3 regions of the Paraburkholderia caribensis genome follow, and region 3 is predicted to be linked to each of the others. Evidence: predicted binding sites of a transcription regulator. Region 3 holds the regulator's gene; each other region holds the start of a gene.
What was found. The regulator LexA, encoded in region 3, represses DNA repair genes until DNA is damaged. The targets are predictions, from matches to a motif close to ACTGTATNNNNATACAGT.
Positions count from the first base shown of each region.

Region 1 (10,766 bases), 990 kb from region 3:
TTTGCGCTCGCGGCCCTTCTCGAGCCACCAGCGTTTGGCACTGAGCAAGGCGTCGCCGCCCTGACCGGCGTCCGCATGCGCGGCCACCTTCACCCAGCCTTTGAGACCGTATGCATCGACGATTGCGCCGACTTCGACAGCGTCGTCGGGCCAGCTTTCCGCCGATTCAGCCTGCATGCCTTGCGCAGCTTCGGCCGTTGCGGCATTCGCCGCGGCCCGTTCGACCGGCTTGCGGACAAACGCGCCAAACGACGCTCGCGCGCCAGGCTGTGTTTTCGCCTTGGCGCGTCCTGAACTATCCGAATCACGCTCCGACATCAGCGAACCTCAAGCCCTGCATACGTCAAACCTGCACACCTCGGACTCGCGCAGAACCACTGCCGCACGAGCCGACGATGTACCGTAACACTGCACTTAAGCAGCCGGTTGCGCCTTTTGCGCTTCCTTCACCAGACGCTGGACGGTCGGCGACAGTTGCGCGCCAACGCCTTGCCAGTACGTCAGGCGGTCTTGAGCGATACGCAGCGACTCACCCTTCGTGGCGACCGGGTTGTAGAAACCAACGCGCTCGATGAAGCGGCCGTCACGACGGTTACGCGAATCGGTTGCGACGATGTTGTAGAAAGGGCGCTTCTTCGAGCCGCCACGAGCCAAGCGGATGATGACCATACTAGAATCCTTGAAAACCGGGGTTCGAAACTACTGAAACACGCGATTATAGCCGGAAACCGAAAGCACAACAAACACTTAGCGGGATAAACTGAGCCGGGACGCTGCGGGCAAGCCTCGATGGCCAGGCCACATGGGCCCGTACAAGCACGATGGGAGCGACATGAGGCGCTTGCTGATGCGATTTTGCCTATATGTCAGGGCACCGTCGCGCGGATGCCACGCTGCGCCTGCGCGCCGTTTCCGTTTCCGGGTCACATCCGCTTCGCGCCGCCCCACCGCGGAATGCCGGCATAAGTTTCCACAAGTGCCGCGCGCAATGCGGCCAGCGTAGAATGCGCGACGGCTGTGCGTGGATTCCGCAGCCTCAGAAGCCGTCCGTCACCCTGTCGCTCACGCTCATGGCCACCGTCGCTACGCATCACTCGCGCTTTCGCTCGAAGACCCTCACCGCCGCGCTCGCTTTCTTCTTCGGCACGCTCGGCGCGCACCGCTTCTATCTGTACGGTTTGCGCGACGTGTGGGGTTGGGCGCACCTCGTTGGGACGATCATCGGCATTCCTGGCTTCATGCTGCTCGCCGCCACCGAACGCGCCGCGATCATGGGCTGGGCGCTCGCCTTTCCCGGTGCCGTGTCGATGCTGGCGGCTTTCCTCGCGGCGATCGTCTACGGCCTGCGCCCCGACGAAAAATGGGACGCCCAGTTCAACGCCGACACCGGCCAGCAGAGCCGCTCCGGCTGGACCGTTATCTTCGTCGTGATCTTTTCGCTGCTGATCGGCGCATTCCTGCTAATGACGGGACTCGCGCTGTCGTTCCAGACCTACTTCGAATCGCAAGTCGAGGCCGCAAAAGCGATCTCGCAATAAGGTCGCATTCAGAAAAGACTCAATTGAGGCGTGTCCGGCGTGTCCGGCGTAGCCGGCTTACGCGGTTTGGGTGACTCGGCGCGCTTGAAATGCGACATGTCGAGAATGCCGTGATTGCGCGCATTGAGACCAAGCCGCCGTACCGCGTTCGCAAAACGCTGCTTGAGCAGATCAGCCCATAGCCCCTCGCCTTTCATACGCGTCGAAAACGACGCGTCGTAGTCCTTGCCGCCGCGCATGTCGCGCACGCGATTCATCACGCGCTCGGCGCGGTCGGGGAAATGCGCTTCCAGCCACCCCTTGAAGAGCGGCGCAACTTCCCAAGGCAGACGCAACACGATATAGCTCGCGCTCGTCGCGCCCGCTTCCGCGCAGGCCTCCAGCACGCGCTCCATATCCTGCTCGGTGACGAACGGAATTACGGGCGCAATGCTCACACCCACCGGGATGCCCGCCTCGCTCAACGCGCGAATCGTCCTGAGCCGCCGCGCGGGCGTGGCAGCGCGCGGCTCCAGCGTGCGAGCGATGTCGGCGTCGAGCGTCGTAATGGTGATGGCCGCCATCATCAGCCCTTTCGCGGCCATCGGCGCCAGCAGATCGATATCGCGCTCGATCAGCGAGTTCTTGGTGATCGCGGCGAACGCCTGGTTGTGCTCGCTCAAGACCTGGATCACGCGCCGCGTCAGCTTGAGATCCCGTTCGACGGGTTGCCATGCGTCCGTATTCACGCCCAGCGCGATCGGCTCCGGCACATAGGATTTCTTCGCCATTTCACGCGCGAGCAGTTCCGGCGCGTTGACCTTTGCGTAGATCCGGCTTTCGAAGTCGAGGCCCGGCGACAGGCCAAGATAACTGTGCGTAGGCCGCGCGAAGCAATAGATACAGCCATGCTCGCACCCGCGATACGGATTCAGCGACACGCTGAACGGAATATCGGGCGACTGGTTGTGCGTGAGGATGCTTTTGGCGCGTTCCTCGAATAGCTGCGTGCGCAACGCGGGACGCCCGCTTTCCTCTTCCGACGGCGCGATCCAGCCGTCGTCGACGGCCTCGCGCTGGTCCACTTCGTAGCGGCCCTGCACATTCGTGACCGCGCCGCGCCCCTTGCGCGGAGCGGGCGGCGCGATTGGAAATTCGGGAATGTCTCGATCGTAGTCGGTCACGGCACACGGCAAAAGCAATGCTGAATACTGTACAAATATACAGTGTTTACAGCTTTTGTCGAGCGTGACTTGAGCGGCCGGTTCGGCCTTGCGCGAGTCACGCCGTAAGCGTCACTCGCCTACAGCAATGTTCAGCGTTTCCTTGATTTCTTCCATCACGACATAGCTTTTCGACTGCACCGCGCCCGGCAGTTGCAGGAGTATGTCGCCAAGCAGCTTTCGGTAGTCGGCCATTTCGCCGATGCGCGCCTTGATCAGATAGTCGAAATCGCCCGACACGAGATGGCATTCGAGCACCTCGGGAATCTTCTGCACTTCGCGCCGGAACTGGTCGAACATGTTGCCGCTCTTGTGATCGAGCGTGATCTCGACGAACACCAGCAATGCCGCGCCCAGTTCCGCCGGATTCACGCGCGCGTGATAGCCCGTAATGACGCCGTCGCGCTCCATGCGCTTGACGCGCTCGATGCACGGCGTCACGGAAAGACCCACCTGCTCGGCCAGTTCCTTCATGGCGATCCGGCCATCCTGCTGGAGGATTTTCAGGATCTTGTGATCGAGTTTGTCGAGCGCTCGAACGGGCTGACGCTGTGTACGCATGGTTTTTACTGAAAATCTGAAAAATACAATAACAAAACCTACCTCGACGCAAATAGTATAGCGGTTAACACTAGGCATGCGGCAAACCACCTCGTCTATCGAACAAAAACGCGAAGAACGGGGTTTTCCACCACGCTGCGAGCCTTCCGACCTTTAGGAGCAGCTATGCGAGTCGTCGTTCTGGGCAGTGGCGTCGTTGGGGTTACGACCGCCTATTATCTTGCGCGCGCGGGACACGAAGTCACCGTGATCGACCGCGAAGCGGGCCCTGCGCTCGAAACCAGCTTTGCCAACGCCGGCCAGATTTCGCCGGGCTACGCTGCGCCGTGGGCGGCGCCGGGCGTGCCGCTGAAGGCCGTCAAATGGATGTTCCAGAAACACGCGCCGCTCGCCATCCGGCTCGACGGCACGCAGTTTCAGCTGCAATGGATGTGGCAGATGCTGCAGAACTGCACGTCCGCGCGCTATGCCGTCAACAAGGGCCGCATGGTGCGTCTCGCCGAATACAGCCGTGATTGCCTGCAGGCGCTGCGCGCCGAAACGGGCATCCAGTACGAAGGGCGCACGGGCGGCACGCTGCAACTGTTCCGCACGCAACAGCAACTCGATGGCGCGGCGAAGGACATCGCCGTGCTCGAGGATGCGAACGTGCCGTACGAACTGCTGATGCCGGGCGATCTCGCGCGTGCCGAACCCGCCCTCGCCGCGACAGCGCACAAGCTGACGGGCGGCCTGCGTCTGCCGGGCGACGAAACGGGCGACTGCCAGTTGTTCACGACGCGTCTTGCCGCGCTCGCTGAACAGTTGGGCGTCAAGTTCCGCTACAACACGCCGATCGACGCCCTGGCGCTGGAAGGCGAGCGCATCGCCGGCGTGAAGTGCGGCAGCGAGATGGTGCGCGCGGACAGCTTCGTCGTCGCGCTGGGTTCTTACTCGACGAAGTTCCTGTCGGGCGTCGTCAAGATTCCCGTGTATCCGCTCAAGGGCTACTCGATCACCGCGCCTATCGTCAATCCCGAGTCGGCGCCCGTCTCGACGGTGCTCGACGAGACGTACAAGATCGCGATTACGCGTTTCGACGACCGGATCCGCGTCGGCGGGATGGCGGAGATCGTGGGTTTCGACAAGAAGCTGAAGCAGGCGCGCCGCGAGACGCTCGAAATGTGCGTGAACGACCTGTTCCCCGGCGGCGGCGATACGTCGAAGGCAACGTTCTGGACGGGCCTGCGCCCGATGACGCCGGACGGCACGCCGATCGTCGGCCGCACGCCCGTGTCGAACCTGTTCCTGAACACGGGACACGGCACGCTCGGCTGGACGATGTCGTGCGGCTCAGGCCAACTGCTCGCCGACCTGATCTCGGGCAAGCGTCCGGCGATCCAGTCCGGCGATCTGTCGGTGCATCGCTATCTCGGCGAGACGACGGGGCAGACGCGTCCGGCTTACGCCTGATTCGCTTCTCCCGGATACAGCAACGGCGCCTCACGGCGCCGTTGTTTTTTCTGCTTTGGTTTTCGACGTGACGCGAATGGGGCGTCGTCAGAACTGATCTTCGGACAGCGCGAGCACGCCCTCGCCGCCCTTCGCGCTGGTGATCGACGCTTCTAACGCCACCGCCTGCGGCAGCACATGTTCCGCGAAGAACTGCGCGGTCGCGATCTTCGCGCTATAAAACGACGCGTCCTGCGCGTGCTTCTCGTGCGCCGCCAGCATCGCGCGCGCCATCTGCCAGCCGCCCAGCACGATGCCCGCAAGCTTCAGATACGGCACGCTGCCCGCGAATACCGCATTCGGATCGCGCTTCGCATTCCCGACGACATACGCCACGGCCGATTGCAGCGCGTCGTGTCCGAGTGACAGATGTGTCTGCATCGAATCGAACGCTGCGCCCTTGTGCTGCTTGAGCGCTTCGACCGTCTGCGCAATCTGCGCCAGCAGTGCTTTTGCGACCGCGCCGCCGTCACGCACCGTCTTGCGGCCGACGAGATCGTTCGCCTGGATGGCCGTCGTGCCTTCGTAGATCGGCAGGATGCGCGCGTCGCGATAGTACTGCGCCGCCCCCGTTTCCTCGATGAAGCCCATGCCGCCATGCACCTGCACGCCGAGGCTCGTCACATCCACCGACAGCTCCGTGCTCCAGCCCTTCACGATCGGCACCAGGTATTCGTAGATCGCCTGATGCTCCGCACGCTTTGCCTCGTCGGGATGGCGGTGCGCGAGATCGCTGTGCGAGGCCGCGACGTAGGCCAGCGCGCGCGAGCCTTCCGTGAGTGCGCGCATCGTCGACAGCATGCGGCGCACGTCGGGATGATGAATGATCGACACGGCCTGCTTCGCGGAGCCGTCAACCGGCCGGCTCTGCACGCGCTCCTTCGCGTACGCAACCGCCTTCTGGTACGCACGATCCGATATCGCCACGCCCTGCATGCCGACCGCAAACCGCGCCGCGTTCATCATGATGAACATGTATTCGAGGCCGCGATTCTCTTCACCGATCAGGTGACCGATTGCGCCACCGTGATCACCGAACTGAAGCATGGCCGTCGGGCTCGCCTTGATCCCGAGCTTGTGTTCGATCGACACGCAATGCACGTCGTTACGCTCGCCCAGCGAGCCGTCCTCGTTGACGAGAAACTTCGGCACGACGAACAGCGAAATGCCCTTCACGCCCTCGGGCGCATCCGGCGTACGCGCGAGCACGAGGTGGACGATGTTGTCCGCCATGTCGTGCTCGCCCCACGTGATGAAAATCTTCGTGCCGAACAGCTTGAACGAACCGTCGCCCTGCGGCTCGGCGCGCGTGCGCACCAGCGCGAGATCGGAGCCCGCCTGCGGCTCGGTGAGGTTCATCGTGCCCGTCCATTCGCCGGAAATCAGCTTCGGCACGTAGGTCTTTTTCTGGGCGTCGCTGCCTGCCGTGAGCAGCGCCTCGATCGCGCCATCCGTCAGCAGCGGGCACAGCGCGAACGACAGGTTCGACGCGTTCAGCATCTCGATACAGGCCGTTGCGATCAGCTTCGGCAAGCCCTGGCCTTCGTATTCGACGGGATGCTGCACGCCCTGCCAGCCGCCTGCGGCGAACTGGCGGAATGCATCGGCGAAACCGGGCGTCGCCGTGACGTGGCCGTCTTTCCAGCTGCTCGGGTTCCTGTCGCCTTCGACGTTCAGCGGCGCCAGCACTTCCCCGCACAGCTTCGCGGATTCTTCGAGCACGGCTTGCGCGGTTTCAGCGTTTGCATCGTCAAAGCCGGGCAGCGCGGCGATGTCATCCAGTCCGGCCAGTTCCTGCATCGCGAACATCATGTCCTTGATGGGTGCCGTGTAGCTCATGTGTGTCTCCTCCCTGACTCCGATGAAAAAAGAGGCGCTGGATTCAACATCCTCGCGCCTCTTCGCTTTGCTGTCGTGCGCCGTCAGACGGCGTGCCAATCTATCAGCCGAGTTCTTTCACCAGCTCCGGCACGACGGTGAACAGATCGCCGACGAGGCCGTAATCCGCGACGCTGAAAATCGGCGCTTCTTCGTCTTTGTTGATCGCGACGATCACCTTCGAGTCCTTCATGCCTGCCAGATGCTGGATCGCGCCCGAGATGCCGACCGCGATATACAGCTGCGGCGCAACGATCTTGCCCGTCTGACCGACCTGATAGTCGTTCGGCACGTAGCCAGCGTCGACGGCTGCGCGCGATGCGCCCATGGCCGCGCCGAGTTTGTCGGCCAGCGGCTCCAGCACTTGCGTGTAGTTCTCGCCGCTGCCCAGACCCCGGCCACCCGAAACAATGATGTTCGCCGACGTCAGTTCCGGACGGTCCAGCTTCGTCACTTCGCGGCTGACGAACTGCGAGATGCCCGTATCGGCTGCCGCTTCGATCTTCTCGACCGACGCGCTGCCGCCTTCCGCCGCAACGGGATCGAAGCCCGTCGAGCGAACCGTGATGACCTTGATGGGATCAGCCGATTGCACGATCGCGATCGCATTGCCAGCGTAGATCGGGCGCTCGAACGTGTCGGCCGAATCGACTGCCGTGATGTCGCTGATCTGCGCGACGTCGAGCTTCGCCGCGATACGCGGCGCGATGTTCTTGCCGTAGGCGGTAGCCGGCGCGAGGATGTGCGAGTAATCCTTCGCGATGTTCAGCACCGTCGCCTCGACGTTTTCCGCGAGGCCCGCGGCCAGTTGCGGCGCGTCGGCGAGCAGCACCTTCGCCACGCCCGCCACTTTCGCCGCCGCATCGGCCGCGCCTTGTGCGTTGTGGCCCGCCACCAGCACATGAACGTCGCCGCCGATCTTCTGCGCGGCAGCAACCGTGTTCAGCGTCGCTGCCTTCAGCGCCGCGTTGTCGTGTTCAGCAATTACCAGAATCGTCATTTCATTCGTCTCCGTGTGCTCGTAAAAATCAAAGCACCTTGGCTTCGGTCTTGAGCTTTTCGACCAGCGACTTCACATCGGCCACCTTCACACCAGCCGAGCGCTTCGGCGGCTCGCTGACCTTCAGCGTCTTCAGACGCGGCGTGACATCGACGCCCAGGTCCGCCGGCTTCACGGTTTCCAACGGCTTCTTCTTGGCCTTCATGATGTTCGGCAGCGTCACGTAGCGCGGCTCGTTCAGGCGCAGATCGGTCGTGATCACAGCCGGAAGCGTGAGCGACAACGTTTCCGCGCCGCCATCGACTTCGCGCGACACCGTCGCCTTGCCATCCGCCACCACGACTTTCGATGCAAACGTCGCCTGCGGCAGATTGGCCAGCGCAGCGAGCATCTGACCCGTCTGGTTGGAATCGTCGTCGATGGCCTGTTTGCCGAGAATCACCAGCTGCGGCTGTTCCTTGTCGACCAGCGCCTTGAGCAGCTTCGCGACGGCTAGCGGTTGCAGTTCTTCATTCGACTCGATCAACACAGCGCGGTCCGCGCCGATCGCCAGCGCCGTGCGCAGCGTTTCCTGACATTGCGTCACGCCCGCCGACACAGCGATCACTTCCGTCGCCACGCCCGCTTCCTTCAGACGCACGGCCTCTTCGACGGCGATTTCGTCGAACGGATTCATCGACATCTTCACATTCGCAATGTCGACGCCCGTGTTGTCCGACTTCACGCGGACCTTCACGTTGTAGTCAACCACTCTCTTGACTGGCACCAGGATTTTCATGCACACGCTCCAAAGTTACGAATACGTCAACCCGACGGACATTATAGCGACAGCCTCTGCGGCAGCCGCTCCGGGATTGCTTGGTGTTGAGGATATCGCTCCCCGACGGCGTGACGGAAATAGCGAACGGTCGTGCTATTCTATCTCTAAAAAAACCCGGACGCCAAGTCCGGGTTCCTACCGATTCTTCAGGCCACACAGTCCGGCGCGCCGCCTGGGGCAACATGGCGCCGCCTAGCCTGGATCACCACGACGCGATCACCGCGCCGCCAAACTTGCTTTCGATGAACTGCTTCACTTCCGGCGAGTGGTAAGCCGCGACCAGCTTCGCCACCCACGGCTTGTTGCGGTCCGACTCGCGGATGGCGATGACGTTCACGTACGGGCCCTTCGGATCTTCGATCGCGATGGCGTCCTGTTTCGGCTTCAGGCCCGCTTCCATCGCGAAGTTCGTGTTGATCGCCGCCGCGTCGACGTCGCCGAGCGAGCGCGGAATTTGCGCCGCGTCGAGTTCGACGATCTTCAGCTTCTTCGGGTTCTCGACGATATCGAGCGGTGTCGCCTTCAGGCCCGCATCCGCTCTCAGTTTGAGCAGGCCCTGCTTCTGCAGCAACAGCAGCGCGCGGCCGCCGTTGGTCGGATCGTTCGGCACGGCGATCTTCGCGCCCGCCGGCAGTTCGGCCAGCGTCTTCACCTTTTTCGAATAGATGCCCATCGGGAATGTGACCGTGTCGGCGATCCTGATCAGCTTGTAGCCGCGATCCTTTACCTGCGCCTGCAGATACGGGTCGTGCTGGTAGCTGTTCGCGTCGAGATCGCCGCCCGCGAGCGCCGCATTCGGCTGCACGTAATCCGAGAACTCGATGACCTTGATGTTCAGGCCGTTCTTCGCCGCGACCGTCTTCACGACGTCCATGATCTGCGCGTGCGGGCCGCCCGTCACACCGACCTTGATCGATTCCTCGGCGAATGCGAGCGAAGATGCGCCGATGAGTGACGCCACGCCCAGCACGGCCGCAGCCTTCAGAATGAAACGACGTTGCATGACCAAACCTTTGTCTTATTGAATGTGTTTATTTGTGGCTCAAACGACGCACGAGCCAATCTCCAAACGACTGCACCAGTTGCACGAAGACGATCAGGATCACGACGACCGTCAACATCACTTCCGGCAGGAACCGCTGATACCCGTAACGGATGCCGAGATCGCCCAGACCGCCGCCGCCAATCGCGCCCGCCATCGCCGAGTAGCCGACCAGCGAAACGAAGGTGATCGTCAGACCCGCGACGATGCCCGGAAGGGACTCCGGCAACAGCACCTTGAACACGATCTGCGAAGTGGTCGCGCCCATTGCCTGCGCGGCTTCGATCAGCCCGCGATCGACCTCGCGCAATGCCGTCTCGACGAGTCGCGCGATGAACGGCGCAGCGGCGATCGTCAGCGGCACGACGGCCGCCGCCGTACCGATCGACGAACCGACCACCAGCCGCGTAAACGGAATCACCGCGACGAGCAGAATGATGAACGGCGTCGAGCGCACGGCGTTGACGACCACGCCCATCACGCGATTGGCGGCGATGTTCTGCAGCACGCCCTGGCGGTCGGTCAGATAGAGCAGCACGCCGAGCGGCAAGCCGACGGCCGCGCCGATCAGTCCCGAGATGCCGACCATGATCAGCGTCTCCCAGAACGACTGCACGAACATATCGAACATTTCACTCAACATACGACAACTCCTCGACCACCACGCCCTGTTCGCGCAGATACGTCATCGCCTGCGCCACCTTCGCCGGTTCGCCGCCCGCGAGCACCGCGAGCGAGCCGAACGCCTGCCCCTGGATCTCGTCGATCTGGCCGTGCAGGATGTTGAAGTCCAGTTCGTAGCGGCGGATCGTCTCCGAGAGAATCGGCTGATCGACACCCGAACCCCTGAACGCGAGCCGCAGCAGATGACCGCTGCCCGTCTTCAGACGCTCGGCGACGCGCGCCTTCATCGCAGGCGGCAACTCCTGTGCGATCACATCGCCGATCAGCGCGCGCGTAACTTCGTGGTGCGGCTGCAGGAACACGTCGATGACCTTGCCCTCTTCGACCACGCGGCCGTTATCGAGCACCGCGACGCGGTCGCACACCTGCTTGATGACTTCCATCTGGTGCGTGATCAGCACGATGGTCAGCTTCAACTCGCGGTTGATGCGCTTGAGCAGATCGAGGATCGCACGCGTCGTTTCGGGATCGAGCGCGGAGGTTGCTTCGTCGGAGAGCAGCACTTTCGGCTTGCTCGCGAGCGCGCGCGCAATGCCGACGCGCTGCTTCT
Region 1 is NZ_CP026101.1:954,716-965,481, reverse strand. Features, by position in the region: gene rimM (ribosome maturation factor RimM) at 1-318, opposite strand, end outside; gene rpsP (30S ribosomal protein S16) at 415-669, opposite strand; gene C2L66_RS04285 (NINE protein) at 1,071-1,538, shown strand; gene C2L66_RS04280 (PA0069 family radical SAM protein) at 1,547-2,701, opposite strand; gene C2L66_RS04275 (Lrp/AsnC ligand binding domain-containing protein) at 2,813-3,301, opposite strand; gene C2L66_RS04270 (D-amino acid dehydrogenase) at 3,467-4,753, shown strand; gene C2L66_RS04265 (acyl-CoA dehydrogenase) at 4,841-6,631, opposite strand; gene C2L66_RS04260 (electron transfer flavoprotein subunit alpha/FixB family protein) at 6,735-7,670, opposite strand; gene C2L66_RS04255 (electron transfer flavoprotein subunit beta/FixA family protein) at 7,699-8,448, opposite strand; gene C2L66_RS04250 (MetQ/NlpA family ABC transporter substrate-binding protein) at 8,693-9,493, opposite strand; gene C2L66_RS04245 (methionine ABC transporter permease) at 9,522-10,175, opposite strand; gene C2L66_RS04240 (methionine ABC transporter ATP-binding protein) at 10,165-10,766, opposite strand, start outside.
Region 1: C2L66_RS04280 (PA0069 family radical SAM protein) is a predicted target of LexA. The motif match lies at 2,728-2,745, and genes of this name have one in related genera.

Region 2 (10,766 bases), 1.4 Mb from region 3:
ATCGGGCCGCCGCGGTAGAAGCCGGCGCGGTACATGACCTGCCAGTGGTCTTCGATATTGCGCGGGTCTTTGCCGAGCAGATAGTCGGAGAGTTCGTCGACTGCGGCGGCGACCGTATGCGCGCGGCCTTCGACAACCGGCTCGCCCCAGCCGACGATGCCCTCGTCGGTCTCGATCTTCACGAAGCACCAGCGCGGCGGAACGATGAATGTCTCGATTTTGGTGATCTTCATGGCGGGAGCGTCTCCTTTGCTTGCAAAGCCGATTGCAGTTGATGGCCGCAGCGCGCCCGTTCGTCCCGGTAATTGGACGCTGGCGGTACGGCAGTTGAGGAGCCACATCCTACAACAAAATCACCTTTAAATACTATTAATAGTATTATTTGGTAAAAGGGTTTTGTCGCGCGACGATGGGTTTCGCCGACCCGATCGCCGATAATCGCGGGCGGTCCGCTTTGACCGGTCGCACGGTGCAAGGCGCAAGATGGACCCACAATCAGCATCAGGAGAACCGACATTCAGCGAGATCTGCACGGCCGCGTTGCGTATCTGCTCGGCACAGCCATTCTGCGCGGCGACTACGCGCCCGAATCCATCCTGCCGCGCGAAGCGGAGTTGATGGAGACGTTCGGCGTCAGCCGCACAGTGCTGCGCGAAGCGCTGCGCACGTTGACATCGAAGGGGCTGATCGAATCACGGCCGCGCGTGGGAACGCGCGTGCGTCCGAAGCCCGCCTGGAATCTGCTCGATGTGGATGTGCTCGACTGGTATTCGCGCGTGGCGCCCGCGATGGACTTCGCGCTCAAGCTGCAGGAAATGCGCGAGATGATCGAGCCGTACGCGGCTGCGCTTGCCGCCGCATCGCATAGCGACGCGACGTTCGCCTCGCTCGACGCCGCGCATTCAGCGATGCTCGCGGCGCGCAATGTCGACGAGTGGGTACGCGCCGATCTGCAATTTCATCTGAGCGTGCTCGCCGCGTGCAGCAACGAACTGCTGATCCCACTCGGCACGCTGATCGAACGCACGCTGGAAGCGCAATTGCGCCTGAACGCGAAGCGCGCCGATGTGTTCAATGCGTCGCTGGCCGAGCATTCGGCCGTATTCGAGGCGATCCGCGATCGCGATGCGCCCCGCGCGCGTGACGCGATGGCTTCGTTGCTTGGCGTGACGCGCGGGCGCATCGAAGGTTGACGCGGCCTCGCGCGGGCTGACAAGCGTACGGCTCAATCCATCGCTGCGTGCGCGACGGATTCGTCAGGCGCCTTGCGCGACGGGCGAATCAGCAGCACGAGCGGGATCACGGCCAGCGTCGCGACGAACATCAGCTTGAAGTCGTTCAGATACGCAATCATCGCGGCCTGCTGCGTGATCGACCCATCGAGCACGGCCATGTCCATGCGCGAACCCGTTGCGAGAATCGGCGCAACCACGGGGTTGAACGCTGTCACGTTCGCGGCCAGATCCGAATGCGAGACCTGCGTGTTGCGCGTAAGCAGCGTCTGCACGATCGAAATGCCGATGCTGCTGCCGATATTGCGCATCAGGCTATACGTGGCGGTGCCGTCGGCGCGCAGTGCGGGTGTCAGCGTCGAGAACGTCAGCGCGCTCAGCGGCACGAATACGAGACCCAGGCCGAAGCCCTGGATCACGCCGGGCCACACGATATCCGACTCCGAGAGCACGATCGTGTATTGCATCATCTGCCACAGCGCGAACGCCGATACGACGAAGCCCGCGACCAGCATCAGGCGTGCGTCGACATGTTTGAGCAGGCGTCCCGCGAACAGCATTGCGATCATCGTCCCCGCGCCGCTCGGCGCCGTCACGAGACCCGTCGTCGCGACGGGATAGTTCATCAGGTTCTGCAGCATCGGCGGGAGCAGCGCGCGTGTCGCGTACATCACCGCGCCGATGATGAAGATGAAAAACGTACCCGTCGCGAAGTTGCGGTCTTTCAGCAGTTCGTACTTGAAGAACGACGTCTTGCCGACGGTCGCCGTATGCGCGATGAAGAACGCGAAACTGATCGCCGCAATCAGTGCTTCGATCACGATCTCATGCGAGCCAAACCAGTCGAGCTGTTCGCCGCGGTCGAGCATCGCCTGCAATGCGCCGATGGCGAGCCCCAGCGTTGCGAAGCCGAATGCGTCGAACTTCGCGTCATGCTTTGGCTCGCGTGTCGGAAGGAAGGTCAGTATGCCGAATAGCGCGAACGCGCCGATCGGCACGTTGATGAAGAACACCCAGCGCCAGTTGTAGCTGTCGGTGAGCCAGCCGCCGAGCGTCGGGCCGAGAATCGGGCCGACCATCACGCCCATGCCCCACACGGCCATCGCCTGACCTTGTTTCTCGCGCGGATTGATGTCGAGCAGGATCGATTGCGACAGCGGCACGAGCGAGGCGCCGAAGATGCCCTGCAGCAGCCGCGACGCGACGATCTGCGTCAGCGTTTCGGACAGCCCGCACAACGCCGATGCAATCGTGAAGCCGCCCACTGCGAACATCAGCAGCCGCTTGACGCTCAGTCGGTCGGACAGCCAGCCTGTCAGCGGCGTCGCAATCGCGGCGGCCACGATGTAGGACGTCAGTACCCACGTGATCTCATCCTGCGATGCCGACAAGGTGCCCTGCATATGCGGCAGCGCGACGTTGGCGATGGTGCTGTCGAGCGTCTGCATCAGCGTCGCGAGCATGATCGCGATCGTGATCATCGGACGGTTCAGCTCGACGGCGGGCTTTGTTGCCGGCGAATCGGAGGCCATGAGGCGGGGGTCTTATAAATAGTAAGCATGCTTATTGTATCGGCCGACGATTCTTATGCATACGCTGAGTTTCCCGGAGTCCGTTGTACGCTGCGGGTTTTGGGCGTATTGCGCGCTTTGGGGAAATTGGCGTGGCGCGCCGCTTCGTATAATCGCGCGATGAAAACCCATTTTGACGAGCGCTTCGGCTTTCTCATTTCGGATGTCGGCCGGCTGGTCGGCAAGCGGTTCGACGACCTCGCGCGGCTGTCGATCGATCTGACGCGCGCGCAGTGCCGGGCGCTCGCGTACCTGTCGTTTTACGGCGATATCAACCAGGCGCGGCTCGCTGACCTGCTGGAAGTCGCGCCTATCTCGGCCGGACGGTTGCTGGACCGAATGGAGGAGGGCGGTTGGATCGAGCGGGTGGGCAATCCGCGCGACCGGCGCGAGAAGCAGATCAGGATTACGGAGAAGGCGGAGCGGACGCTGGATGAAGCCAAGCGGGTCGGCGATCAGGTCGCGGCCGAAGGGCTGAGCGGATTGACCGAGGAGGAAACCAGGCAGCTGATTTCGTTGCTGCAGAAGGTGCGAGGGAATTTGACGAGGATCGTCGATAAGTGACGAGGGCGCGTTAGTCTGGGCTGGTTGCGCGGTCTTCGAATTTTCGAGGCTAAGTTTGGGACCGAGCTGGAAATGAAAAAGCCGCTGTTTCGTGAGAAACAGCGGCTTTTTTTGAAGCTGGTGGCGAATCAGGGATTCGAACCCCGGACCTGCGGATTATGATTCCGTCGCTCTAACCGACTGAGCTAATTCGCCGAAAGAAGCGAGATTATGAAGATGCCGGCGGGGGCTGTCAACCCCCGCGCGACAACTTTTTGCGAGAACTCCAGATCACCTACGCCGCGCTCAGTCCTGAGCGTAAATATTGGAGTCTTTGGTCTCCCGCACGAAAAGCAGGCCGATCACGAAGGTCGCCAGCGCGATGATGATCGGATACCACAGCCCCGAGTAAATATTGCCCTTCGCAGCGACGATCGCGAATGCCGTCGCCGGCAGGAAGCCGCCGAACCAGCCATTGCCGATGTGATACGGCAGCGACATCGACGTATAGCGGATCCGCGTCGGGAACATCTCGACCAGCATCGCCGCGATTGGCCCGTACACCATCGTCACGTAGATCACGAGGATAGTCAGGATCACAACCGTCATCGGCCAGTTGAGCTGCGATGGATCGGCCTTTGGCGGATAGCCGGCCGACTTCAGGGCGGTGCCCAGGTTCTTGTCGAACGCCTTGCCCGCGTCCTTGGCGTCGGCGGCCCTGCCGTCATAGGTATCGATCGTCGTGTCGCCGACCTTGATCTGTGCGAGCGTGCCCGCCGGTGCCGCCACGTTGTCGTAGTTCAGACCGGCTTTCGACAGCGCGCTCTTCGCGATGTCGCACGAGCTCGTGAACTTCGACGTGCCGACCGGATTGAACTGGAACGAGCACTCGTCCGGATTCGCGATCACGACGATGGGCGACTTTTGCGTCGCGGCTTCGAGCGCCGGGTTCGCATAGTGCGTCAGCGCCTTGAAGAGCGGGAAGTAGGTCAGCGCCGCGATCAGGCAGCCCGCCATGATGATCGGCTTGCGGCCGATCCGGTCGGACAGCGAACCGAAGAACAGGAAGAACGGCGTACCGATCAGCAGGGCGATCGCGATCAGAATGTTCGCGCTAGCGCCATCGACCTTCAGCGTCTGCGTCAGGAAGAACAGCGCATAGAACTGGCCCGTGTACCAGACAACTGCCTGGCCAGCCGTCACGCCAATCAGAGCCAGAATCACGATCTTAAGATTCTTCCATTGGCCGAACGCTTCCGACAGCGGTGCCTTGGACGTCTTGCCTTCAGCCTTGATGCGCTCGAAAGCCGGCGACTCGTGCAGCTGCATCCGGATCCACACCGAGATGCCGAGCAGCACCAGCGATGCAACGAACGGAATGCGCCAGCCCCATGTGCCGAATGCGTCTTCGCCCATTGCCGTGCGCACGCCGAGAATGACGAGCAGCGACAGGAACAGGCCGAGTGTCGCCGTCGTCTGGATCCACGCGGTGTAGAAGCCGCGCCGGTTGGCGGGCGCGTGTTCCGCGACGTAGGTCGCGGCGCCGCCGTACTCGCCGCCCAGGGCGAGACCCTGCAGCAGACGCATCGCGATGAAGATCACCGGCGACGCCATGCCGATCGCCGCATAGCCCGGCAGGAAGCCGACCACGCAGGTCGACAGGCCCATGATGACGATCGTGATCAGGAACGTGTACTTGCGCCCGACCATGTCGCCGAGCCGCCCGAACACCAGCGCGCCGAACGGACGCACCGCGAAGCCGGCTGCGAAGCCGAGGAGGGTAAAGATGAACGCAGCCGTCGGATTGACGCCTGAGAAAAAGCTCTTGCTAATGAAAGCCGCGAGCGAGCCGGCCAGGTAAAAGTCGTACCACTCGAAAACCGTCCCCAACGATGACGCGAAGATTACCCGTTTCTCTTCTTTCGTCATCGGCGCGTGCGAGATTTGCCCGCTTACGGTAGCCATATGTCGTCTCCAGTATTGATATAAGTCGCGGCTCGCCAGGTCGGGCGGGTCCGTCTAGCGATTATTGGAGCGGAAACTTACGGCGTTCTGACTCGGGAAGGGTTTGTTTAAGAGTGTCGGAAATCGCGGAATGTCGGGCTTAATGCGTGCAATGTCGGCTATCACGGGGCTTATGGCGACGAAACCGGTGTGATGTGATGGCTGACAGAAATGCGTGAAACTGACGGATTAGGGTAAGTCCCGTACAGGGTCCATCATCCTCAAACTGACACGAACCAGCGTTCCGGCGAGGCGCGGCGACGTCTGATAGACGTTGTCCTCGATCGAAAGCGTGCCGCCGTGCATGGTCGCGATTTCGCGGACGATCGCGAGGCCCAGCCCGCTGCCGTCGCCTTCGCGCCCGAGAATGCGGTAGAAGCGCTCGACTACGCGTTCGCGCTCGGCGGCCGGAATGCCGAGGCCTGTGTCCTCGACCTCCAGATGAGCCATGCGGGCCGCATCGTCGCGCCGCACCCTCACGGTGATCCGTCCACCGGCGGGCGTGTAGCGGATCGCGTTGTCGATCAGGTTCGACAGCATCTCGCGCAACATCACGGGGTTGCCTTCTACTTCAATCGCCTCGTCGGGCGATTCCGGGCCTTCGTAGCCGAGATCCATCTGCTTGGCGAGCGCGGGCTGGACCCAGTCGCGCACGGCGCTGCGGGCAACGTCGCCAATCTCGACGGGCGTGAATATCTGGCCGGACATGCGGTTTTCCGCGCGCGCGAGCGCAAGCAGCTGCGTGACGAGCCGCGCGGCGTGCTCCGAACTCGTCGCGATCTGCTCGAGCGAGCGATGCACTTCCGCCGACGCCTCCTGCCGCAGCGCCAGCTCGGCTTGCGTGCGCAAGCCCGCAAGCGGCGTCTTCATCTGATGCGCGGCATCGGCGATGAAGCGCTTTTGCAGTTCCATGTTCTGTTCGAGACGCGTCAGCAGATCATTGAACGACGTGACCAGCGGCTCGATTTCCGGCGGCGCGCGGCGTGCTTCGAGCGGCGACAGGTCGTCGGGGCGCCGCGCGCGGATGTGCGCCTGTAGCGCGTGCAGCGGAGCGAGACCGCGCGACAGCCCGAACCACACGAGCAGGATCGCGAGCGGGAGGATCACGAACTGCGGCAGGATCACGCCCTTGATGATGTCGTTGGCGAGCGCGCTGCGTTTGTCGAGCGTTTCGGCTACCTGCACGAGCACCGGCTGCGCGCCTGGCGTCTGCGGAAACTCGACGGTCGTGTACGCGACGCGAATGTCGTTGCCGCGCAGCATGTCGTCGCGAAATTCGACGATGCCCGGCTGAGGCCGGTCTTCCTCACGCGGCAGCGGCATGTCGCGGTCGCCCGCGACCAGCTCGCCACGCGTGCCGAGCACCTGATAGAACACGCTATCTATATTGTCGGCACGAAGAAAATCACGCGTCGAATCGGGCAGCGTCAGTTCGGCGATGCCATTGACGGGGTGAATCTGCCGCGCGAGCACGTAGGCGTCGGTTTCGAGCGCGCGATCGAACGGTCCGTTCGCAATCGATTTCGCCACCAGATAAGTGACGGCAAGACTCATCGGCCAGAGCAGCAGCAACGGCGCGAGCATCCAGTCGAGGATTTCGCCGAACAGCGAACGCGGACGCGTCTCCGCAGCCGCCTCGGATTCATCGGGCGGCGCGAAAGGATTCGCGTAGCGCGCGTCGCGGACTTCGTCGAGATCCGCCGCGTGCGCCGTGGCGCGCGGTGCGCGGACGGACATGGAACGCCTTTACTTGAAGTAGTGGCTTGCGGGCATGGCAGCGGGCGCGTCGGACGGCTCGGACTGCTGCGCCGGCGTCTGCGGCGCGGCCTTCTCCAGACAGTAACCCAACCCGCGCACGGTGATGATGCGCACGCCGCTCGGTTCGATCTTCTTGCGCAGCCGGTGCACGTAGACTTCGATCGCGTTGTTGCTGACCTCTTCGCCCCATTCGCACAAGTGATCGACCAGCTGTTCCTTCGATACCAGCCGCCCGATCCGCTGCAACAGGACTTCGAGCAATCCTAGCTCACGCGCGGACAGATCGATAACCTGCTCATTGGCATAGGCAATCCGGCCGACCTGATCGAACGACAGCGAGCCGTGCTTGACGACGGTCGGGCCGCCGCCCGCGCCGCGGCGCGTGAGGGCGCGCACGCGGGCTTCGAGCTCGTTCAGCGCGAAGGGCTTGGCCATGTAATCGTCGGCGCCGAGATCGAGGCCTTTGACGCGCTCGTCGACGCTGTCGGCTGCCGTCAGGATCAGTACGGGCACGTTCGAATTGCGCGCGCGCAGGCGACGCAGTACTTCGAGGCCGGACATTTTCGGCAGTCCGAGATCGAGGATGACGAGGTCGAAAGTCTGCATCGACAACGCGGTATCCGCTTCGGCTCCCGTCTTCACATGGTCAACGGCGTATGCCGATTGGCGGAGTGATCGGACGAGACCGTCCGCGAGTATGCTGTCGTCTTCGGCAATGAGAATTCGCATGATGCGCCCTGCCCGGCCGGCACCGGGGCGCTCCGGCGCACAGCGTCTCCGAAAAATTTGTTGGTAGTCGGTGTTGTCCGTTTGCACATGTGGACGTCCGCATGTGAATCGGGCTTGCCAAGACTACTGTTTTTTTATACAGTGTCTGCGTTTAGCGTGCTGGTTGGTCGAACCGGGTTTACAACGGCCTGCACACCTGCCTCAGACGCCGTTCATCATAGCAAAGGACGATTCATGGAAGAAAGCAAGAAAGGCTCGGCTGGACTGACTGCGGAAAAGAGCAAGGCACTCGCGGCCGCGCTTGCGCAGATCGAAAAGCAGTTCGGCAAAGGGTCGGTCATGCGGCTCGGCCAGGGTGAGGCAGTCGAAGATATCCAGGTGGTCTCCACGGGATCGCTGGGCCTCGACATCGCGCTGGGCGTTGGCGGTCTGCCGCGTGGCCGTGTGGTGGAAATCTACGGGCCGGAATCGTCGGGTAAAACCACGCTGACGCTGCAGGTCATCGCCGAAATGCAGAAGATCGGCGGCACGGCGGCGTTCATCGACGCGGAACACGCGCTTGATATTCAATACGCGCAAAAGCTCGGTGTGAACGTCAGCGACCTGCTGGTCTCGCAGCCAGACACGGGCGAACAGGCGCTCGAAATCGCGGACGCGCTGGTGCGTTCGGGTTCGATCGACATGATCGTGATCGACTCGGTTGCGGCGCTGGTGCCGAAGGCCGAAATCGAAGGTGAAATGGGCGATTCGCTGCCGGGTCTGCAGGCGCGTCTGATGTCGCAGGCGCTGCGCAAGCTGACGGGCACGATCAAGCGTACGAACTGCCTCGTGATTTTCATCAACCAGATCCGTATGAAGATCGGCGTGATGTTCGGCAACCCGGAAACCACCACGGGTGGTAACGCGCTGAAGTTCTACGCATCGGTGCGTCTCGACATTCGCCGCATCGGTTCGATCAAGAAGAACGACGAAGTGATCGGCAACGAAACGCGCGTGAAGGTCGTGAAGAACAAGGTGTCGCCGCCGTTCCGCGAAGCCATCTTCGACATTCTCTACGGCGAAGGCATCTCGCGTCAGGGCGAAATCATCGACCTCGGCGTGCAGGCCAAGATCGTCGACAAGGCGGGCGCCTGGTACAGCTACAGCGGCGAACGCATTGGCCAAGGCAAGGACAACGCGCGTGAATTCCTGCGCGAGAATCCGGACATTGCACGCGAGATCGAAAACCGTATCCGTGAATCGCTGGGCGTGAATGCCATGCCGGCGGGCGCTGCCGTCAGCGCCGACGAGGAAGTGGGCGAAGAGGAGTAATCGTCGCGTGATACACAAGGGTCGCTCTGCTTCCTCGACTACGGGCGCAGGACGCGGCACGGGCGGCCCGCGTGACGACGATGTATTCGAATCGTCGTCACGCTCATCTTCAAGCCCGTCTGTTTCTCGATCAGCATCGTTTTCAAACGACTCGTCGTCCGACAGCTCATCCGACAGCTTCGATCCATTCGAATCGTTCGATGCTCACGATCGTGCCGCGGGCCTGACTCCCGCTTCGCGTGAACGCCCGGATGCGGATGCCGGTAGCGTAGAAGTCACCTACACGCGCTCGCGTCGCCAGCCAGGCGAAGGCAAACCCGGCAAACCCGCCGATACAGCGACCCGCGCTTCACAACGTCCCGCGCGCTCTCTCAAAGGCCGTGCGCTCGGCTATCTTTCGCGCCGCGAGTACAGTCGCGCGGAGTTGTCGCGCAAGCTCTCGCCGTACGCGGAAGAGGGCGAATCAATCGACGCATTGCTGGACTCGCTCGAAAGCGAAGGCTGGTTGTCGGATTCCCGTTTCGCGGAAAGCCTGCTGAATCGGCGTGCGTCGCGCATGGGCGCGGGCCGCATCGTCAATGAACTCAAGCGTCATTCGGTCGGACAGGAGTTGGTCGAAGAGGTGAGCGCGCAGTTGCGTGGAACCGAACTTGCGCGGGCTCAGGCCGTCTGGCGCAAAAAGTTTGGCACGTTGCCCGAAACGCCCAGCGAGCGCGCAAAGCAGGCGCGCTTTCTTGCCACACGAGGTTTTTCTCAGGGAATCATCGGGAAGATTCTCAAGGGTATCGACGAAGAGTGGTCGTCCGAGTAGGGCAGCGTGCGGCGCGCAAGAAAATGACGCACTGCACGAAACGCCTCGCCGAAACGCCATCCTCAAGATCGCTAAAACCCTCTCCCATCAAGCCTGTGCGGGCTTCGGGCGGTCTCAAATACCCAGTATGCTAAAATTCAACGGTTCTTAAATCCGGCCTTTGTTCTCGCATGCCGCTCTCCCCGCCAGTGTCCCGACAGTTGCGCCATCGCCGCGCAATCCGAGCGGACGCATACGAGCGTGAAGATGGCCTGTGGGATATCGAGGCATGCCTCACCGACGACAAGCCACGTGACGTGGCGCTTGCGTCGGGTGTCCGGCCGAACGGCTCGCCGATCCATGAACTCTGGCTCCGCATCACGATCGATCGCAAGCTCAATGTCGTCGACGCTGAAGCGTCGTCCGACTGGGTTCCGTATCCCGGTCTGTGTGAAGCCTCCAATCCCGCCTATCGCGCCCTCATCGGGCTCAATCTGTTGCAAAACTTTCGTCGCGATGCTGCCCGTTTGCTGGCCGGCACGACAGGTTGCACGCATCTCACCGAGTTGTGCGCAGTTCTGCCGACTGCCGCCATCCAGGCGTTCGCGGGCGACGTGTGGAATACCGACAAAGGCAGGCCAGGAAGCGAGGAGCACGCAGGTTCACGCAGTGGATCGGCAGACGGTTCAACCCGAGGCACGCAGGGCAGCACGGGACAAGACGCCCAAGACAACGCTTCAAGCGGGCAAGCAAGCGAACAGGCGAGCGAGCAATCAAACGACAAACCGCCATTCCAGTTGGGCCGCTGCCATGCGCTGCGGTTCGACG
Region 2 is NZ_CP026101.1:538,020-548,785, forward strand. Features, by position in the region: gene dgoD (galactonate dehydratase) at 1-233, opposite strand, end outside; gene C2L66_RS02370 (FadR/GntR family transcriptional regulator) at 501-1,193, shown strand; gene C2L66_RS02375 (DHA2 family efflux MFS transporter permease subunit) at 1,226-2,764, opposite strand; gene C2L66_RS02380 (MarR family winged helix-turn-helix transcriptional regulator) at 2,924-3,367, shown strand; tRNA gene C2L66_RS02385 (tRNA-Met) at 3,486-3,562, opposite strand; gene C2L66_RS02390 (MFS transporter) at 3,653-5,311, opposite strand; gene C2L66_RS02395 (sensor histidine kinase) at 5,540-7,087, opposite strand; gene C2L66_RS02400 (response regulator) at 7,097-7,837, opposite strand; gene recA (recombinase RecA) at 8,072-9,148, shown strand; gene recX (recombination regulator RecX) at 9,156-9,959, shown strand; gene C2L66_RS02415 (DUF2889 domain-containing protein) at 10,130-10,766, shown strand, end outside.
Region 2: recA (recombinase RecA) is a predicted target of LexA. The motif match lies at 7,963-7,980, and genes of this name have one in related genera.

Region 3 (10,766 bases):
CGCTGGCGATGCTCGCGCGCTCGTTCCGGCCGGGCGTGCTGACCGTCGTCGCTGTCGGCGTGGTCGCGTTCGGCGTGCTGGCGGGCCTGCTCGCCGTGGCGCTCGGCTTCTGAGCAAGCGCGCATAATCAAAACGCGGCGTCGCGGCGGCGAATCTCGTCCTACACTGGGAGGCAAGCGCGCGGTTGCGTCTGTCGCCCGGTTGCGCGGCGTTGCCTTGTTGCATTGCAAGACGCAGGCGGACGGACGCAAATGCTACGATGGCGCCCGTTCATGCTGCCAACGCGGCGCAAAACAGGACGAATCATTCAGCTGCACAAAACGGCGTGCAAGCGCCAACCAGTTAAATTCAGGACATCGCATGGCCCAACAAAAGACCAATCCGAAACTCGAGCAGGCGCTGACGCGCGGGGATCTCGCCATCCGTCAGGCCAATTCGGCGCGCGCAACGGCCGTGCTGCGTGCATTGGGCAAGATGATCGTCGACGCATCGGCGACGATCGGCGTCGAAGCGCATACGTCGATTCCCGATGGCGACCGCATTTACGATCCCGTCGACGGCATGTGGCCGCAGGCGCTGCTCGTTTCGCTCGATGGCCCCGTCGAGGAAGCCGACCCGGAAGAGTTGCGCACGATCCGTTTGCGCTCCGACGATCCGGGCACGATGTTCCGCGTCGAATGGCATCGCGCGGATGGCAAGATCGGCCGCCAGGAAGGCGGGCCGTTCGCGACGGTCGAGTTCATCTCGGACGTCGACGTGCCGTGGTCGGACGACGAAGAGTGATCTGATTCGATTATCGTGGGGGCGCCGCCGCGCAGGAAGCTGCGCGCGGCGCCCTCAGCGCATCATGCGGCGGCGGAACAGCACCGCCGACAGACAGAACGGCACCACCACATACGCGGCCAGCACGGCCACGTGCAGCGCCGCGTCGTTCATCGGACGGTCCAACAGCGCCGGACGGATCAGGTCCACCGTGTGCGCCAGCGGCAGCAATTGCGCGGCGAACTGCGCAGCGGGCGGCAATTGCGACAGCGGAAAGAACACGCCCGAGAGCAGCAGCATCGGCGTGAGCACCAGCGTCTGATAGAACATGAAGAAATCGTACGAGGGCGCGAGCGCCGTCACGATCATCGCCGTGCTCGCAAACGCAAGGCCCGCCAGCACGATGACGGGCAGCGCGATGAGCATCGACGGAAAGCTGGCATAGCCGAGTGCGCCCGCCACGATCATGATGGCGGCGCCCGACAGCACGGCCTTGCTGCCTGCCCACACGACTTCGCCGAGGACGATGTCGCCGAGTGTGAGCGGCGTGTGCATGATGGCCTCCCAGGTGCGCTGCACGTGCATCCGCGAAAAGCCCGAATACATCGACTCGAAGCTCGCCGACATCATCACGCTCGACGCCACCGTGCCCGCCGCGAGGAACGAGATATACGAGACGCCGTCGACATGTCCGACCATCAGCCCGAGGCCGAAGCCGAGCCCGAACAGATAGATCATCGGATCGGCGAGATTGCCGAACATCGACGCGAGCGCGAGTTTGCGCCATACCAGATAGTTGCGCCGCCAGACGGCAATCCAGTTGACGGCGTTCGCGGGCAACGCGGCGAAGCGCTTGCCGAAGCGCCCGTGTGACGCGGCGTGCTCGGGGGTGTCGTAGGTGCGTAAGTCCATGTGTGCTGTGCGCCCGGTATCGTTGGCGAATGTGTGCGTGCCCGTCAGTCCTGCATTTCGCGGCCGGTCAGGCGAAGGAATACGTCTTCGAGATTCGCCGGCCGGTGCAGGTAGCGCAGCCCCGCGCGCTGCTTCAAGCGCGCGTGAACCGGTTGCGGGTCGTCGACATAACAGAAGAGCGTCTCGCCGCTGATCTCGGTGCGTACCGACAGCGGCGCCAGTTCGTCGCGCAGCCTGACGGGATCGGGGCCGTACACTTCGATCACGTCGCAGCCTATTTCCGAAGCGATCAATTCATTCGGCGCGCCTTCCGCGATCTTGCGTCCTTCCTCGATCACGCACAGCCGGTGGCACAGACGTTCGGCCTCTTCCATGAAGTGTGTGGTCAGCAGAATCGTCTTGCCCCGCGCGAGCAGCGAGCGCAGGCGCTCCCAGATCAGATGGCGCGCCTGTGGATCGAGACCCGTGGTCGGCTCGTCCATGATGAGCACGTCGGGGTCGTTGATGAGCGCGCGCGCGAGCGTGAGCCGCCGCTTCATTCCGCCCGACAACTCGCCCACGCGCGCATCAGCCTTGCTTTCGAGGCGCGCGAATTCGAGCAGCGTGGGCACCATTGCGCGGCACTGCGCGGCGGACAGGCCGAAGTAGCGGCCGAACACCAGCAGGTTTTCGCGGACCGTGAAATCGGGATCGAGATTGTCGAACTGCGGCACGACGCCGACGCGCGCCCGCGCAAAGCGCGAGCGCAATGGAATCGGTTCGCCGCACAGCCGGATGCTGCCTGCATCGGGTGCCGCAATGCCGAGCAGCATGCGCAGCGTCGTGGTCTTGCCCGCGCCATTGGGACCGAGCAGTCCGAAGCATTCGCCCGGGCGCACATGAAACGACAAGCCGTCGACGACAGTTTTCTCGCCGTAGCGCTTTTCGACCTGATGAAATTCGATTGCAGCTTCAGACATACGAAGAAGGATGCTCCCTGAATAGGTGCCTGTTGGGTGCAAAGCGGAGGCGGCTGCCTATTCTAGGGCATCGTGCGCACCGCGTTTGGCGCATGAATGCGCATCGCTGGCGATTGCATGCACGATCTTGCACCGCGTCATGGCTGAGTGCGCGGCTCACCGCACTTAGCGTTTTCCATCCCTTGCGTGTCGAATTGCGGCGCACCATGATTCAGATGAGACCGCGATAGTCGCGGGCAAGGGGGAAGCGAAATGGCGAGCTACAACAAGATTCTGCTGTGCTACGACGGCTCGCGTGAAGGCCGCAAGGCATTGCGTTGCGGCGCGAATCTGGCGCTCGATCTGGGCGCGGAGACGCATTTGCTGTCGGTGGTCGACATGCGTTCGAGCATCGCGCAAAGCGCAGGCCTGCTGACGGACGTCGCATGCGGCAGCTTCGAAAAAACCGCGCGTGAAATCCTGCAGGAGGGCGTCGACTGGCTCACGGAACGTGGCGTGAAGGCGACGGGGCATTTCGCGTTCGGCCATCCCATCGACGAAATTGCGTCGCTAGCGAACGAGTTGCACGCCGATCTCGTGGTGGTCGGGCATCGCTGCCGCACGGGACTGTCGCGCTGGTGGATGGGCGCGGGTAATACGCCGCTGCTGGACCGCGTGTCGTGCAGCATTCTGGTCGCGTGTTCGTCGGCGGCTGAAGAGGAGCAGGCGGCTGCCTGACACAGCCGCCTGATGGCGAGCAGCGATGTGATGGCGCGTCAGCCGTTCAGATCGACGGCTGACAGCTTCCACGTGAACAGTCCCTGGCGACGGAAGATCGCCGCATAGCGCGTGTCGCCGACACCGTGCTGATAGCTCACGACGAATTCGTTGACGCCGCGATATCCCGCCGTGGTTTGCGGCGGCTGCGGCGGCGTCTTGCTGTTGGCGTTAGCCTGGCCCGCTGCGGGCGGCGGCGTTTGCGGCGGGTTGTCTGTCTGCGCGGCCGGCGGCGGAGGCGGGCGCTCGCCCGGTTCGCCGCGCGGCGGCATACCGTTGAGCAACGCGGCGACACCGTCCGGCGTCGCATAGGCATCGACAAGCGGACCAATCAATGCAACACCGATCATCGCGCCAATCGCCGCGAGCGGATTGCCGTTGTGCTGCACGTCGAGCCGCCGCGTCAGCAACCCTGTGACCTGTAGCTTGAGACTGTCGCGTAGCGCCGGGTAGTCGACGTACGCATTGACCGTTTCGACATCGCGGGAATCGGCGGCGCGTTTGAGCCGGTCGAGCGCGATATACGGCGATGCGTACGCATAACCCAGGGCCGCCACGACGACGATCGCGATCAACGCGATCAGAATTGGCCGACCCACGCGGCCTTGCATCCGTACCAGACCTGCCATTGTGCGGAACGCTCCGTTTTCAGTATCGATCAGGTGTGGACCCGATCGGCACCGAAACGATCCCGCGAGTTTGCAAGCAAGCGTTTCACCGCTTCGATATCAGACGCAAGCGGCGCGCTCACGCGGCCTGCTGGGTCAGTTGATCGCCTTGCTCGGCAATGGCGCGATCGATCATGTTGCAGACAGCGTCTACGGTGCCGACCATGATGAGCCGCGACGGCCCGTGGTAGACCCGGACGGGTGCGCGCCGTGCCGGTTCCGCATTGAGGCCCGAGTTCAGCGACACGCGAGCGAACGCCGGTTGCGCGGACGGCAACGACTGAGGTTCGTCATCGAACAGCGATGCCGTGCGGCCCGCGACATTCGACGCAAGCGCCGTCAGCGAACCACAAGGGACAAGCTCGCGCAGATGGCGCAGACGACCGAACTGGCGAAAGGGCAGCAAGCGGGCAAGGCGTTCCATGAGTCTCTCCAGACAGTGTTCAGCTAATTAGAATTCCGTCGGCCGGATCAACCCGACCGCGATGCCTTCCAGCGCGAACTCCGCGCTGCCGGCCTGAACAAAAATGTTTTCGTAATCGGGGTTCTCGGCGATCAACTCGATGCCGTTGGGCCGGCGCTTCAGGCGCTTCACGGTCACGTCGTCACCCAGACGCGCGATGATGATCTGGCCGTCTTTTGCTTCGCTCTTTTTCTGCACGGCGAGCAGGTCACCGTCGAAGATGCCCGCGTCGCGCATCGACAGCCCGCGCACCTTCAGCAGGTAGTCGGGCTTGCTCGAGAACAGCGACGGGTCGCAGGTGTAAGTCTGCGAGATGTGTTCTTGCGCGAGGATCGGGCTACCGGCTGCCACGCGGCCCACGAGCGGCAGCGACAACTGCATGATGCTCGCGTGCGGCAGCGTGAACTGGTGCGGGGAATCGTCCTGGCCCGCGAGCAGGCGGATGCCGCGCGACGCGCCCGCCGCAAGCTCGATCACGCCCTTGCGCGCCAGCGCTCTCAGGTGCTCTTCCGCCGAGTTCGCCGAGCTGAAGCCGAGTTCGGCGGCGATCTCGGCCCGCGTGGGCGGGAAGCCCGTGCGCTCGATGGCGCGGCGGATCAGTTCGAAAACCTGTTGCTGACGTGCGGTGAGTTTGGTCATGGCGCCACTGTATGGATAGACAGGTGACTGTATTTTTATACAGTATCCGGCGCATTTCAAGCTTTACTTTAAGTTCGTCGCTGCGGGTGTCGTGTGAACGTCGAAAGACGGCGCTGAAGCGGCGAAATGGACGTGCTCGCGGAGGCAAATCATTCCTTTACCACTATTGCGTATTAAAAAATGAAGAAACATTATTTTTAATGATGAAGCCGCCTGGATAGACTGGCCTCCGTTGATGCAGCAGCAACGCCCGCGCAGCGGCAGAGGCGCTTGCCGCTTGCGCAGCAGCGAATCGCGGCAATCAGCGGAAAACAGGCAGTCACACCAACAAGACGGAGAAGGTCGATGGGCATTCGGATCACGGGGTTGGCAGAAGCACGGAAGGCAACGCGCGGCAGCGCGAAGCGGTTGGTCGCAGCGCTCGCACTGGGCGCCGCGTCGGCGGTCGGGATGATCGCGCAGGCGCACGCGGACACGACGCTGCTGAACGTTTCCTACGATCCGACCCGCGAGCTCTATCAGGACGTCAATCAGGCGTTCGGCAAGGAATGGAAGGCGAAGACGGGTGAATCGGTCACCTTCAAGCAGTCGCATGGCGGCTCCGGCGCGCAGGCGCGTTCGGTGCTGGATGGCCTGCAGGCCGACGTCGTGACGCTCGCGCTCGCTTACGACATCGACGCGCTCGCCAACAAGGGCCTCGTCAACAAGGACTGGCAGAAGCGCCTGCCCGACAACGCGTCGCCGTACACGTCGACGATCGTGTTCCTCGTGCGCAAGGGCAACCCGAAGCACATCAAGGATTGGGACGATCTGGTGAAGCCGGGCGTGTCGATCGTGACACCGAACCCGAAGACGTCGGGCGGCGCGCGCTGGAACTATCTGGCGGCATGGGCGTACGCGGCGCATCTGCCGGGCGGCAACGACCAGAAGGCCAAGGAATTCGTGTCGAAGCTCTATAAGAACGCGGGCGTGCTCGACTCCGGCGCGCGTGGCGCGACGACGAGCTTCGTGCAGCGCGGCATCGGCGACGTGCTGATCGCATGGGAAAACGAGGCGTTCCTGTCGGTGAAGGAATTCGGCACCGACAAGTTCGAGATCGTCGTGCCGTCGGCGAGCATTCTGGCCGAGCCGCCCGTCGCCGTGGTGGACAAGGTGGTCGACAAGCACGGCTCGCGCAAGCTCGCCGACGCGTATCTGAACTTCCTCTACAGCGAGGAAGGTCAGGAGATCGCCGCGAAGAACTTCTACCGTCCGCGTTCGAACAAGGTACCGGCAGCGCTGACCGAGAAGTTTCCGAAGCTGAAGCTGTACACGGTCGACGATTCGTTCGGCGGCTGGACGAATGCGCAGAAGACGCACTTTGCCGATGGCGGCGTGTTCGATTCGATCTACCAGCCGCAGTGAAACCACACAGCGGCCATGTTTGAACAAAGGCGCGCCTTCGGGCGCGCTTTCGGCAATGGTGCGACGGCACGCGTTGCAACGCATAACACCTGAAAGAGCTTTCGCATGACGACGTTGACCTTTCGCAAGCCGAGCGCGATACCGGGCTTCGGCCTGACGCTCGGCATCACGCTGGCGTATCTGAGCCTCGTGGTGCTGATCCCGCTCGCGGCCACTTTTCTCAAGACGGCCACGCTCGACTGGAGCCAGTTCGTGCGCGCCGTCACGTCGCCACGCGTGCTCGCGTCGTACCGGCTGACGTTTTTCTCGGCGCTAGGCGGCGCGCTGATCAACGCGGTGTTCGGCTTTCTGGTCGCCTGGGTGCTGGTGCGCTACAAGTTTCCGTTCAAGCGCCTAGTCGACGCGGTCGTCGATCTGCCGTTTGCGCTGCCTACCTCGGTCGCCGGCATCTCGCTCGCGGCGATCTATTCCGGCAATGGCTGGGTCGGCCAGTTTCTCGAACCGCTCGGCATCAAGATCGCGTTCACGCCGGCGGGCGTGCTGGTTGCGCTGACCTTCATCGGCTTGCCGTTCGTCGTGCGGACCGTGCAGCCCGTGCTCGAAGAGTTCGAGCGCGAGCAGGAAGAGGCGGCTGCGTGCCTGGGCGCGTCGCGCTGGCTGACGTTCCGGCGCGTCGTGTTTCCCAGCGTGTTTCCCGCGCTGCTGACGGGTTTTGCGTTGGCGTTCGCGCGCGCCCTGGGCGAATACGGCTCGGTGATCTTCATCGCGGGCAACGTGCCGATGAAGTCGGAGATCACGTCGCTGCTCATCATCACCAAGCTCGAACAATACGATTACGCGGGTGCGACGGCGCTGGCTGTCGTGATGCTGGTGGTGTCGTTCCTGATGCTGCTGCTGATCAACACGCTGCAGTGGTATCTGCAGCGGCGCACGACGCGCGGCCGCACGGCGCCTGCCGTGCCCGCGGTGTCGTCGGCTGCGCTGACGGGAGGTGCGCAATGAGCCAGGATACCGTCGTGCTTTCCGGCTCGGGCGCAGGCAACGCCAACGCCGTGCGCCGCCCCGACCCGGTGACCGAACCGCGCGCCGTGCGCTGGATACTGACGGGCATCGCGCTGCTGTTTCTCGCGCTGTTCCTCGCGCTGCCGCTCGTTGCCGTGTTTTATCAGGCGCTCAGCAAGGGCGTGGCGTTCTACTTCGAGTCGCTCGCCGATCCCGACGCCGTTTCCGCGATCAAGCTGACGCTGCTGACGGCCGCGATCGCGGTGCCGCTGAATCTCGTGTTCGGTCTTGCCGCATCGTGGTGTATCGCCAAGTTCGAGTTCCGCGGCAAGGCGCTGCTGACAACATTGATCGACCTGCCGTTCTCGGTGTCGCCCGTGATCTCGGGTCTGATCTACGTGCTGATGTTCGGTGCGCAGGGCTGGTTCGGACCGTGGCTCGCCGATCACAACGTGCAGATCATCTTCGCGGTGCCGGGCATCGTGCTCGCGACGATCTTCGTCACGTTCCCGTTCGTCGCACGCGAGCTGATTCCGCTGATGCAGGCGCAAGGTAACGACGAGGAAGAGGCGGCGCACGTGCTCGGCGCGTCGGGCTGGCAGATTTTCCGGCGCGTCACGCTGCCGAACGTCAAATGGGGTCTGCTGTATGGCGTGATCCTGTGCAACGCGCGGGCGATGGGCGAGTTCGGCGCGGTGTCGGTGGTGTCGGGCCACATCCGGGGACAGACGGACACGATGCCGCTGCACGTCGAGATTCTCTACAACGAATATAACTTTTCGGCGGCCTTCGCCGTGGCGTCGGTGCTCGCGTTGCTCGCGCTCGTCACGCTCGGCCTGAAGCTGCTCGCCGAGCGCCACATGTCGGCGGAACTGGCGAGCGCGCGCGACGTGCCTGCGCATGCCGGTCCCGTCAGCAAGCCGTCCACGCAGTCGACCAATACCGCCGCACAATCGGTCCAGTAAGGAGAGTTGTCAAAGATGGGCATCACCGTACGCAATCTGCAAAAGCGCTTTGGCGACTTCACCGCGCTCGACAACGTCTCGCTCGATTTTCCGCCGGGCGAGCTCGTCGCGCTGCTTGGACCCTCGGGCTGTGGCAAGACCACCTTGCTGCGCGTGATCGCGGGCCTCGAATACGCGGACGCCGGCCAGGTCGTGCTGCAAGGCCAGGATGTCGCAGAAGTGGGCGCGCGCGAGCGCAACGTCGGCTTCGTGTTCCAGCATTACGCGCTGTTCCGTCACATGACGGTGTTCGAGAACGTTGCGTTCGGCCTGCGCGTGAAGCCGCGTAAAGAGCGCCCGTCCGAAGCCGTGATCCGCGAGAAGGTGCACGAACTGCTGAAGCTCGTGCAGCTCGACTGGCTCGCGCAACGCTATCCGTCGGAACTGTCGGGCGGCCAGCGGCAGCGTATCGCGCTGGCGCGCGCATTGGCCGTCGAGCCCAAAGTGCTGCTGCTCGACGAGCCGTTCGGCGCGCTCGACGCGAAGGTGCGCAAGGAACTGCGCAGCTGGCTGCGCCGCCTGCACGACGACCTGCATATTTCGACGATCTTCGTCACGCATGACCAGGAAGAAGCGCTCGAAGTCGCGGACCGCATCGTCGTGCTGAATCACGGGCACGTCGAGCAGGTGGGCAGCCCGCAGGACGTCTACGATCATCCGCAGACCTCGTTTGTCTATGAGTTTCTCGGCGCGGCGAACCGGCTGCATGGCAGCGTCGACGGCAAGGGTTTTGTCGTCGATGGCGCCGCGCAGCCGATCGCGATCGAAGCGAACTTCCAGGGCCCGGCGTTCGCCTATGTGCGCCCGCACGATCTCGTGCTGTACCCGCAGGCGTCGGGGCATCGCGACGGCATCGTCGTCGGCGTGCGGCGCGTGGTGCCGCTCGGCGGCTCGGTGCGTGTCGAGCTGGAAGGGCGTGCAGGTCACGTGCTCGAAGCGGAACTGGATCGCGAGGCATGGCGCGAGTTGCAGCTCGCTGTCGGCGACGGCGTGACGGCCGTGCCGCGCGCGTTGCGTGTCTTCCCTGCGCATTGAAAGGCGCGCCAGGCAGCGTCGTTTCAAACCAGGCATTGAACAACAAACCTACTCTGGCCGAACCGGAGACATCGATATGAATTTCCAGCAGTTGCGCTTCGTGCGCGAAGCCGTGCGGCAGAACATGAACCTGACGGAAGTCGCGAACGTGCTGTACACGTCGCAGTCGGGCGTCTCGAAGCAGATCAAGGATCTCGAGGACGAACTGGGCGTCGACATTTTCATCCGGCGCGGCAAGCGCCTGACGGGGCTGACGGAGCCGGGCAAGGCCGTGCATCAGCTGATCGAGCGGATGCTGCTCGACGCGGAGAACCTGCGCCGCGTCGCGCGCCAGTATGCCGATCAGGACAACGGCCACCTCGTCGTCGCGACGACGCACACGCAGGCGCGGTACGCACTGCCGAAGGTGGTGCGCCAGTTCACCTCGGTGTATCCGAAGGTGCATCTCGCGCTGCGCCAGGGCAACCCGCAGCAGATCGCGCAGATGATCATCAACGGCGAGGCCGACATCGGCATCTCGACGGAAGCGCTCGACCGCTATCCCGACATCGTGACGTTCCCGTGCTATTCGTGGCATCACGTCGTGGTCGTGCCGAAGGGGCATCCGCTGGTGGGCCGCGAAAATATCACGCTGGAAGAGATCGCCGAGTATCCGATCGTCACGTACGACCAGGATTTCACGGGCCGCTCGCACATCGACCAGGCGTTCGCGAAGGCAGGCGCGCTGCCCGACGTCGTGTTGACGGCTATCGACGCCGACGTGATCAAGACGTACGTCGAACTCGGCATGGGCATCGGCATCGTCGCGGCGATGGCCTTCGATCCGAAGCGCGACACCGAACTCGTCGCGCTCGACACGCAGCATCTGTTCGAAGCGAGCACGACGCGCGTGGGCTTGCGCAAGGGCGCGTTCCTGCGTGCCTATGCGTACCGGCTGATCGAGATGTTCGCGCCGCAACTGCACGAAGCGGATATCGCGAGCCAGTTGCGCGAAGCGGCCTGAGATAGCGGGGCGTTTGCACGCGAGCAATATGGCGAGCCGTACGGCGAGCCGTATGGCGCGCTTCATATAGAGGCTCGCGTTTTCATCGATGGCGGCGGCGGGCGCATCGCTTACAATCGCCGCCATGAATACTTCTACTTCTTCATCGCGCGCGCTGCC
Region 3 is NZ_CP026101.1:1,941,148-1,951,913, reverse strand. Features, by position in the region: gene C2L66_RS08660 (permease) at 1-113, shown strand, start outside; gene C2L66_RS08655 (hypothetical protein) at 361-783, shown strand; gene C2L66_RS08650 (ABC transporter permease) at 838-1,674, opposite strand; gene nodI (nodulation factor ABC transporter ATP-binding protein NodI) at 1,719-2,633, opposite strand; gene C2L66_RS08635 (universal stress protein) at 2,886-3,350, shown strand; gene C2L66_RS08630 (DUF2939 domain-containing protein) at 3,389-4,018, opposite strand; gene C2L66_RS41200 (hypothetical protein) at 4,137-4,481, opposite strand; gene lexA (transcriptional repressor LexA) at 4,509-5,159, opposite strand; gene C2L66_RS08615 (sulfate ABC transporter substrate-binding protein) at 5,505-6,563, shown strand; gene cysT (sulfate ABC transporter permease subunit CysT) at 6,669-7,565, shown strand; gene cysW (sulfate ABC transporter permease subunit CysW) at 7,562-8,530, shown strand; gene C2L66_RS08600 (sulfate/molybdate ABC transporter ATP-binding protein) at 8,546-9,604, shown strand; gene C2L66_RS08595 (CysB family HTH-type transcriptional regulator) at 9,681-10,607, shown strand; gene C2L66_RS08590 (asparaginase) at 10,732-10,766, shown strand, end outside.